2 linked regions of the Methylobacterium currus genome follow. The main gene of each other region encodes a partner of the protein of the gene in region 2 in a complex. Links are inferred from orthologs where the notes say so. Each region holds a gene or a part of one and is shown on either strand. Other genes may lie near its edges.

Region 1 (3,226 bases), 4.1 Mb from region 2 along the record:
CTGCGGGTTGCCGCCGTAGAGGGCGTAGCCCGGCCGCGCCAGGTCGGCGCGGCAGGAGGGCAGGAAATCGCCCGAGGAATTGGCGAGCGAGGCCCGGATCCCCGGATAGGCCTCGCGCACCCGCGCGAACTCCGCCGCCTGGTGGTCGGTGAGGGGATCGTGCTCGACCTCGGCGCTGACCAGATGGCTCATCAGCAGGTCGAAGCCGGCCTCGGCCACGACCGGGTCGCCGGCGAGCGCCAGCCCCTCCGGCACCGACAGGCCGAGGCGGTTCATGCCGGTATCGACATGCAAAGCCGCCGGACGCCTCACGCCCTCGGCGCGGTTCGCCGCCGCCCACTCGGCGATCTCGTCGCGTGAGCCGAGCACGGGCCGCAGATCCGCGGCCCGGTAGGCCGGCGCACTGCCCGGCGGGAAGCCGTTGAGCACGTAGATCGCCGCCTCCGGCACCGCCTCCCGGGCGCTCACGCCCTCCGACAGGTGGGCGACGAAGAAGGTGCGGCAGCCTTCCTGCCACAGGGCCGGTGCGGCGCGGGCGATGCCGCAACCATAGGCGTCGGCCTTGATGACGGCCGCGGTCTCCGGGCATTCCGCCGCTTGAGCGAGGCGGCGCCAGTTCGCCCGCAGGGCCGCGAGGTCGATGGTGAGGCGGCCGCCATGGCCGATGGGGCTCGATTCGCTCATGCGCCCGGTCTACCGCCCGCGGAGGCTTCCGCCAAGGGAGCGGCCTGACCGACCGTCAGGCCGTGTTCTGCCTCACATCGTGTCGGGCAGCCGGTCGCCCTGCGCGAGGTTCGAGAACTTGGTGATCTCGGCGTCGAACTGGAGCTCGACCGTGCCGGTCGGGCCGTGGCGCTGCTTGCCCAGGATCACCTCGGCCTTGCCGTAGACGCGGTTCATCTCGGCCTCCCAGGTGAAGAACTCCTCGGTGCCCTCGCGCGGCTTCTTGTTCTTGACGTAGTATTCCTCGCGGAAGACGAACATCACCACGTCGGCGTCCTGCTCGATCGAGCCCGATTCGCGCAGGTCCGAGAGCTGCGGCCGCTTGTCGTCGCGGGCCTCGACCTGGCGCGAGAGCTGCGACAGGGCGATGATCGGCACCGCCAGCTCCTTGGCCAGCGCCTTCATGCCGGTGGTGATCTCGGTCATCTCCTGCACCCGGTTGTCGCCCTTCTTGGAGCTGCCCGAGAGGAGCTGGAGGTAGTCGACCACCAGGAGGTCGAGGCCGCGCTGGCGCTTGAGCCGGCGCGCCCGCGCCGCGAGCTGGGCGATCGAGATGCCGCCGGTCTGGTCGATGTAGAACGGGATCGTCTGCATGTCCCGGGCGGCATCGGTGATCTTGTAGAACTCCTCCGGCCGGATGTCGCCGCGGCGGATCTTGTAGGAGGCGACGCCCGATTGCTCGGCGATGATGCGGGTGGCGAGCTGCTCGGCCGACATCTCGAGCGAGAAGAAGCCGACGATGCCGCCGTTCTTGGTCGCGATGGTGCCGTCGGGCTGCTTCTCGCCGACATAGGCCTTCGCGATGTTGAACGCGATGTTGGTGGCGAGCGAGGTCTTGCCCATGCCGGGGCGGCCGGCCAGGATGATCAGGTCCGAGGCCTGAAGGCCGCCCATCTTGGCGTCGAGGTCGGACAGGCCGGTGGCGATGCCCGACAGCCGCCCCTCGCGCTGATAGGCCTTGGCCGCCATGTCGACCGCCGCCGTCAGGGCGTCGGAGAACTTCTGGAAGCCGCCGTCGTACTTGCCGGTCTCGGCGAGCTCGTAGAGCCGGCGCTCGGTCGCCTCGATCTGGTCGCGCGGCGAGGTCTCGACCGGGGCCTCGTAGGCGCCGTTGACCAGGTCCTCGCCGATGGTGATGAGCCGACGGCGCAGGGCGAGGTCGTAGATCGTGCGGCCGTAATGCTCGGCGTTGATGACCGTCGTCGCCTCGGCGGCGAGCCGCGCGAGGTACTGGCCGACCGTGAGGCCGCCGAGATCCGCGTCGCCCAGATAGGTCTTCAGCGTGATCGGGCTCGCGAGCTTGCCGGCCTTGATCAGGCTGATCGACACCTCGTAGATCCGCCGGTGCACCTCCTCCATGAAGTGCTCGGGGATCAGGAAGTCCGACACCCGGTAGAAGGCGTCGTTGTTGACCAGGATCGCGCCGAGCAGCGCCTGCTCCGCGTCGATGTTGTGCGGCGCGACGCGGTATTCCTGCTGCACGGGCTCGAGATTCGCCGTCAGGGTGCTGGGAATGGCCATCCGGCGGGACTCCGGCTTTCTCAAAGGGGTCGGCACGGGTCGGGACGACCGCGTGTCAGATCATAAACGCTCCGGCGACCATCGCACTGTCGTCCTTGACCAAACCTTGACCGAACGGCCGCGGGCGGTCGCTCAAAACGAAGGCGGGGCCCGCGACTCGCGCCGCGGACCCCGCCATGCTGGAACAAAATGGGAACAAGTCAAGCCCGGTCGGCGGGCTTGTCCCCGCTGTCCCGGCAATCCCATCCCGAAGAACGGGACAGCCGTGGAGCGATCAGCGGTCGTCCGCGTCCGGGCCGGCCTCGGCCAGGGCGGCCCCGACCTCGAGGCCGAGATCGTCGAGGTTGAACTCCTCGCGGGTGGTGGTCGACTCGCCGCGGGCCTGGCGCTCGGCCTCCTCGGGGCTGCGGGCGATGTTGACGGTCACGGTGACCTCGACCTCGGGGTGCAGCACCACCGGGACGGTGTGCAGGCCGAGGGTCTTGATCGGCTGCGCGATGCTGAACTGGTCGCGGTTCACGGTGAAGCCCTCCTGGGTCACCACCTCGGCGAGGTCGCGCGGGGAGACCGAGCCGTAGAGCACGCCGGTCTCGCCGGCCTGGCGGATCAGCACGAAGCTCTTGCCGTTCAGCGTCTCGCCGACCTTCTCGGCCTCCGAGCGGCGCTCGAGGTTGCGGGCCTCGAGCTGGGCGCGCTGGTCCTCGAAGCGCTTCTTGTTCGCCTCGGTGGCGCGCAGGGCCTTGCCGCGGGCGAGCAGGAAGTTGCGGGCGAAGCCCGGCCGCACCTTCACGGTCTCGCCCATCTGGCCGAGCTTGGCCACGCGCTCGAGCAGGATCACGTCCATCGTCGTCGTCCTTTGCTGTGAGGCCTCGTCGGCCCCGGGTGGTGATGGCGGAGCGTTCCGCCGTCGGGGAACCGGATCGCCTCGGGCGGTCCGGGGATTCGCGGGTTCAGGCCACCGGTGGGGTCATGCCACCGGAGG
Region 2 (3,544 bases):
CCGCCGTGCAGGTGTTTCGCGACAACCTCATCCGCACCCGCGCCCTCGAGGAGGAGACGGCGCTGGCCCGCGCCTCGGCCGAGGAGCAGCGCCGTGCCGGCATGCGCCAGATGGCCGATGCCTTCGAGGCGGCCGTCGGCGGCATCGTCGGCCAGGTCGCGGCCTCGGCCACCGAGCTCCAGGCCACCGCCGCCGTGATGACCGACGGCGCGACCCGGACCGCCGGACGCTCCACGGCGGTTGCCGCCGCCGCCGGCCAGACCGCCGAGAATGTCGGCACGGTCGCGGCCGCCGCGGAAGAGCTCGGTGCCTCGGTGAGCGAGATCGGCCGGCAGGTCTCGGGCTCGGCCGCCCTCGCCCGGACCGCCGTCGACGAGGCCGCCGGCACCGCCGGACGGATGCGCGAGCTGAGCGAGGCGGTGGCCCGCATCGGCGACGTCGTCGGGCTGATCTCCTCGATCGCCAGCCAGACCAACCTGCTCGCCCTCAACGCCACGATCGAGGCCGCCCGGGCGGGGGCCGCCGGCCGCGGCTTCGCCGTGGTGGCGGCGGAGGTGAAGGAACTCGCCGGCCAGACCGCGAAGGCCACCGAGGAGATCACCGGCCAGATCGGGCGGATCCAGAGCAAGACCGGGGAGGCGGTGTCGGCGATCGAGGCGATCACCGGGCGGATCACCGAGATCGACCGCGTGTCGATCGGGATTGCCGCTGCCGTCGAGGAGCAGGGCGCGGCGACCCAGGAGATCGTCCGCAACGTCGCGGAAGCCGCCTCCGGCACCAACCAGGTGACCCATACGATCACCGAGGTTGCAGGGGCCGCGGAGGAGACGGGAGCTGCCGCGACGCAGGTTCTCTCGGCCTCCTCCGAGCTGTCGCGGCAATCCGAGCAGCTCTCGGCCGAGGTGAAGCGCTTCCTCGCCTCCGTCCGGGCGGCCTGACGGCCGCACCGGCGTGACGGCCTGACGGCCGCATGGCGGGGCGGCGAGGACGGAAGAGCCGGCTGCGCCGCGGCCGGCTCCGATCCGTTAGGACTCTGCTGACCAAGACGCGTTACAAGGCAGATCCCTCGACCGGACCGTAACCCTTGCGCTATCCGCCCCACCTGCTCGAAGAGATCCGCTCCCGCCTGCCGGCCTCCGAGGTCGTCGGCCGGCGCGTGCGCCTCAAGAAGGCGGGTCGGGAATGGCGCGGCCTGTCGCCGTTCAATGCCGAGAAATCGCCGTCGTTCTACGTCAACGACCAGAAGCAGTTCTACCACTGCTTCTCCTCGGGCAAGCACGGCGACATCTTCACCTTCGTGATGGAGACCGAAGGCGTCTCGTTCCCGGAAGCCGTGGAGCGCCTGGCCTCGGAAGCCGGGGTGGCCTTGCCGGCGCCGAGCGAGGCCTCGCGCGAGAGCGAGACGCGGCGGCGCGGCGCCCTGGAGGTGATGGAGCTGGCCTGCACCTTCTTCGAGGAGCAGCTGGCCGGCCGCACGGGCGCGCGGGCGCGCGACTACCTCGCCGGCCGCGGGCTCGACGGCGAGGTCCGCCGCACCTTCCGCCTCGGCTACGCGCCGCCGGAGCGCTACGCGCTCCGCGACCATCTCGCCGCCCGCGACGTGCCGGCCGAGCTGATGGTGGAATTGAACCTGCTGACCACCGGCGACGACATCAAGGTGCCGTTCGACCGTTTTCGCGACCGGGTGATCTTCCCGATCCGTGATGTGCGTGGCCGGGTCGTGGCCTTCGGCGGCCGCGGCATGAGCCCGGACGCCAAGCCCAAATACCTCAACTCCTCCGAGACGCCGCTCTTCCACAAGGGGCGGATGCTCTACAACCACCACGCCGCCCGTAAAACGGCCCACGAGACCGGCCGGGTGATCGCGGTCGAGGGCTATGTCGACGCGATCGCGATGACGCTCGCCGGGCACCCGGAGGTGGTGGCCTCGCTCGGCACGGCACTGACGGAAGACCAGCTCGCCCTGCTCTGGCGCATGGCCGACGAGCCGATCCTGTGCTTCGACGGCGACGGCGCCGGCCGGCGCGCCGCCTACCGCGCCCTCGACGTCGCCCTGCCGGCGCTCCAGCCCGGCAAGTCCCTGCGTTTCGCCCTGATGCCGGAGGGCCAGGACCCGGACGACCTCCTGCGCACCGGGGGCCCGGGCGCCATCGACCGGGTGCTCGACGGCGCCCGGCCCCTCGTCGACGTGCTGTGGTCGCGCGAGACCGAGATGAGCCCGGTCGACACGCCGGAGCGCCGGGCCGGCCTCGCCCAGCGCCTGCGCGAGATCGTGAACGGCATCCGCGACGAGACCCTGAAGCGCTACTACCGCGACGAGATCGAGGCCCGGCTGCGCTCCTTGAGCCCCAATGGCGGCGCCCGCCGGGAGGGAGGGGGCGATCGGGCGTATCGGGAGCGGGCGCCCTTCGTGCCGCGGGGTCGCGGCGTTCCGCCCCAGCCGGTCTCGCCGCGGCTCACCGCCCGGGCGAGCCCGCTTCTCGCCCGCTCCTCGCTGTTCTCCGGCGGCTCGTCCTCGCGGGAGGCCTTGATCGTCGCGGCCCTCCTGGTCCATCCCGAGTTGCTGGCCCGCGAGGCCGAGGAGCTGGCGGAGGTCGAGTTCGAGGGAGCCGATGCGCGCGCCTTGCGCGGCGCGCTGCTCGATCTCGCGGCGGAGGGAGGGGCGGGTGACGCGGCCTTCCTCGACGCACGGCTGGAGCGAGCGGGACTCACGGCGGCGGCGGGCCGAATCTCTGCGCTGGTGCGGCCTGGCGACCGCTGGGTTCTCGATCCGCATGCCGATCCGGTGCGGCTGGAGGACGCGCTCCGGCAGGCCGTGATCTTGCACCGCAAGGCCGGAACGCTACATAGCGAACTCCGGGCCGCCGAACGCGCCCTGGCGGAAGAGGAGACGGAGGCCAACTTCGCCTGGCTGCGCGACGTGAAGACCCGCCTCTCCGTGGTGGCGGGCGCAGAAGCCGAGGCGGAGGTGGCCCACGACGCGGACCACGAGGCCGAATCGTGACGGAATCGTCTTGAACGCCACGCGCGGCTTGCGGCTTTCGTCCGGACTAGTTAACGGCAAGTCGATCGATTGGCTTGCACATTTGCGTGAGATCCTGGGGCGGCTCGTGCGCCGTCCGACGAGACATCACGGTGCCGGCATGGCGGGAGCCTCCCCCGCCCGGGCACTGCCGACACCGGGAAGCATAGGCTGAGCATGGCGACGAAGGCAACGGAACGAGACGAGACCGAGGCGGCCCCCGAGCAGCAGACCGACGGCCCGCTCCTCGACCTGACGGATGCCTCCGTCAAGCGGATGATCAAGCTCGCCAAGAAGCGTGGCTACGTCACCTATGACGAGCTGAACGAGGTGCTTCCCCAGGAGGAATTCACCTCCGAGCAGATCGAGGACGTGCTGGGCCAGCTGTCCGAGCTGGGCGTCAACGTGGTCGAGGCCGAGGAGGCCGACGACCAGCAGGGCGAGAACGCGCCTCAAGAAGGGGCCGAGGAAGAGGAGGCCAGCGAAGGTGGCGAGGTGGCCGAGGTCGCCGCCGCCCGCCCG

Evidence for each region.
Region 1: the proteins of dnaG (region 2) and DA075_RS11745 are in contact, whole or in part, in a crystal structure (PDB 2R6A), measured with the Geobacillus stearothermophilus proteins. The link is inferred for Methylobacterium currus from one-to-one orthologs. Residues at the interface, in WP_049624496.1 of Geobacillus stearothermophilus: Lys456, Leu457, Leu458, Pro459, Ala460, Asn463, Ala464, Leu467, Leu535, Leu536, Ile537, Ala538, Gln544, Glu545, Asp548, Tyr549, His552; in WP_033016901.1 of Geobacillus stearothermophilus: Ser13, Glu15, Ala16, Gln18, Glu91, Leu92, Asp94, Ala95, Val96, Pro97, Thr98, Ala99, Ala100, Asn101, Tyr104, Tyr105, Ile108.

Annotation. Positions count from the first base shown.
Region 1 is NZ_CP028843.1:2,469,457-2,472,682, reverse strand. The notes cover bases 1-2,910. They hold DA075_RS11745 (replicative DNA helicase), read right to left. Parts: upstream 2,245-2,910; coding sequence 757-2,244; downstream 1-756. Other genes in these bases: rplI (50S ribosomal protein L9), read right to left, coding at 2,519-2,910; alr (alanine racemase), read right to left, coding at 1-684. In the rest of the region: more of rplI, read right to left, coding at 2,911-3,088; DA075_RS11735 (DUF2232 domain-containing protein), read right to left, coding at 3,212-3,226. UniProt on the Escherichia coli protein: The main replicative DNA helicase, it participates in initiation and elongation during chromosome replication. Travels ahead of the DNA replisome, separating dsDNA into templates for DNA synthesis.
Region 2 is NZ_CP028843.1:6,523,151-6,526,694, reverse strand. Bases 635-3,544 are described here. They hold dnaG (DNA primase), read left to right. Parts: upstream 635-1,084; coding sequence 1,085-3,004; downstream 3,005-3,544. Other genes in these bases: rpoD (RNA polymerase sigma factor RpoD), read left to right, coding at 3,200-3,544; DA075_RS29985 (methyl-accepting chemotaxis protein), read left to right, coding at 635-938. In the rest of the region: more of DA075_RS29985, read left to right, coding at 1-634. UniProt on the Escherichia coli protein: RNA polymerase that catalyzes the synthesis of short RNA molecules used as primers for DNA polymerase during DNA replication.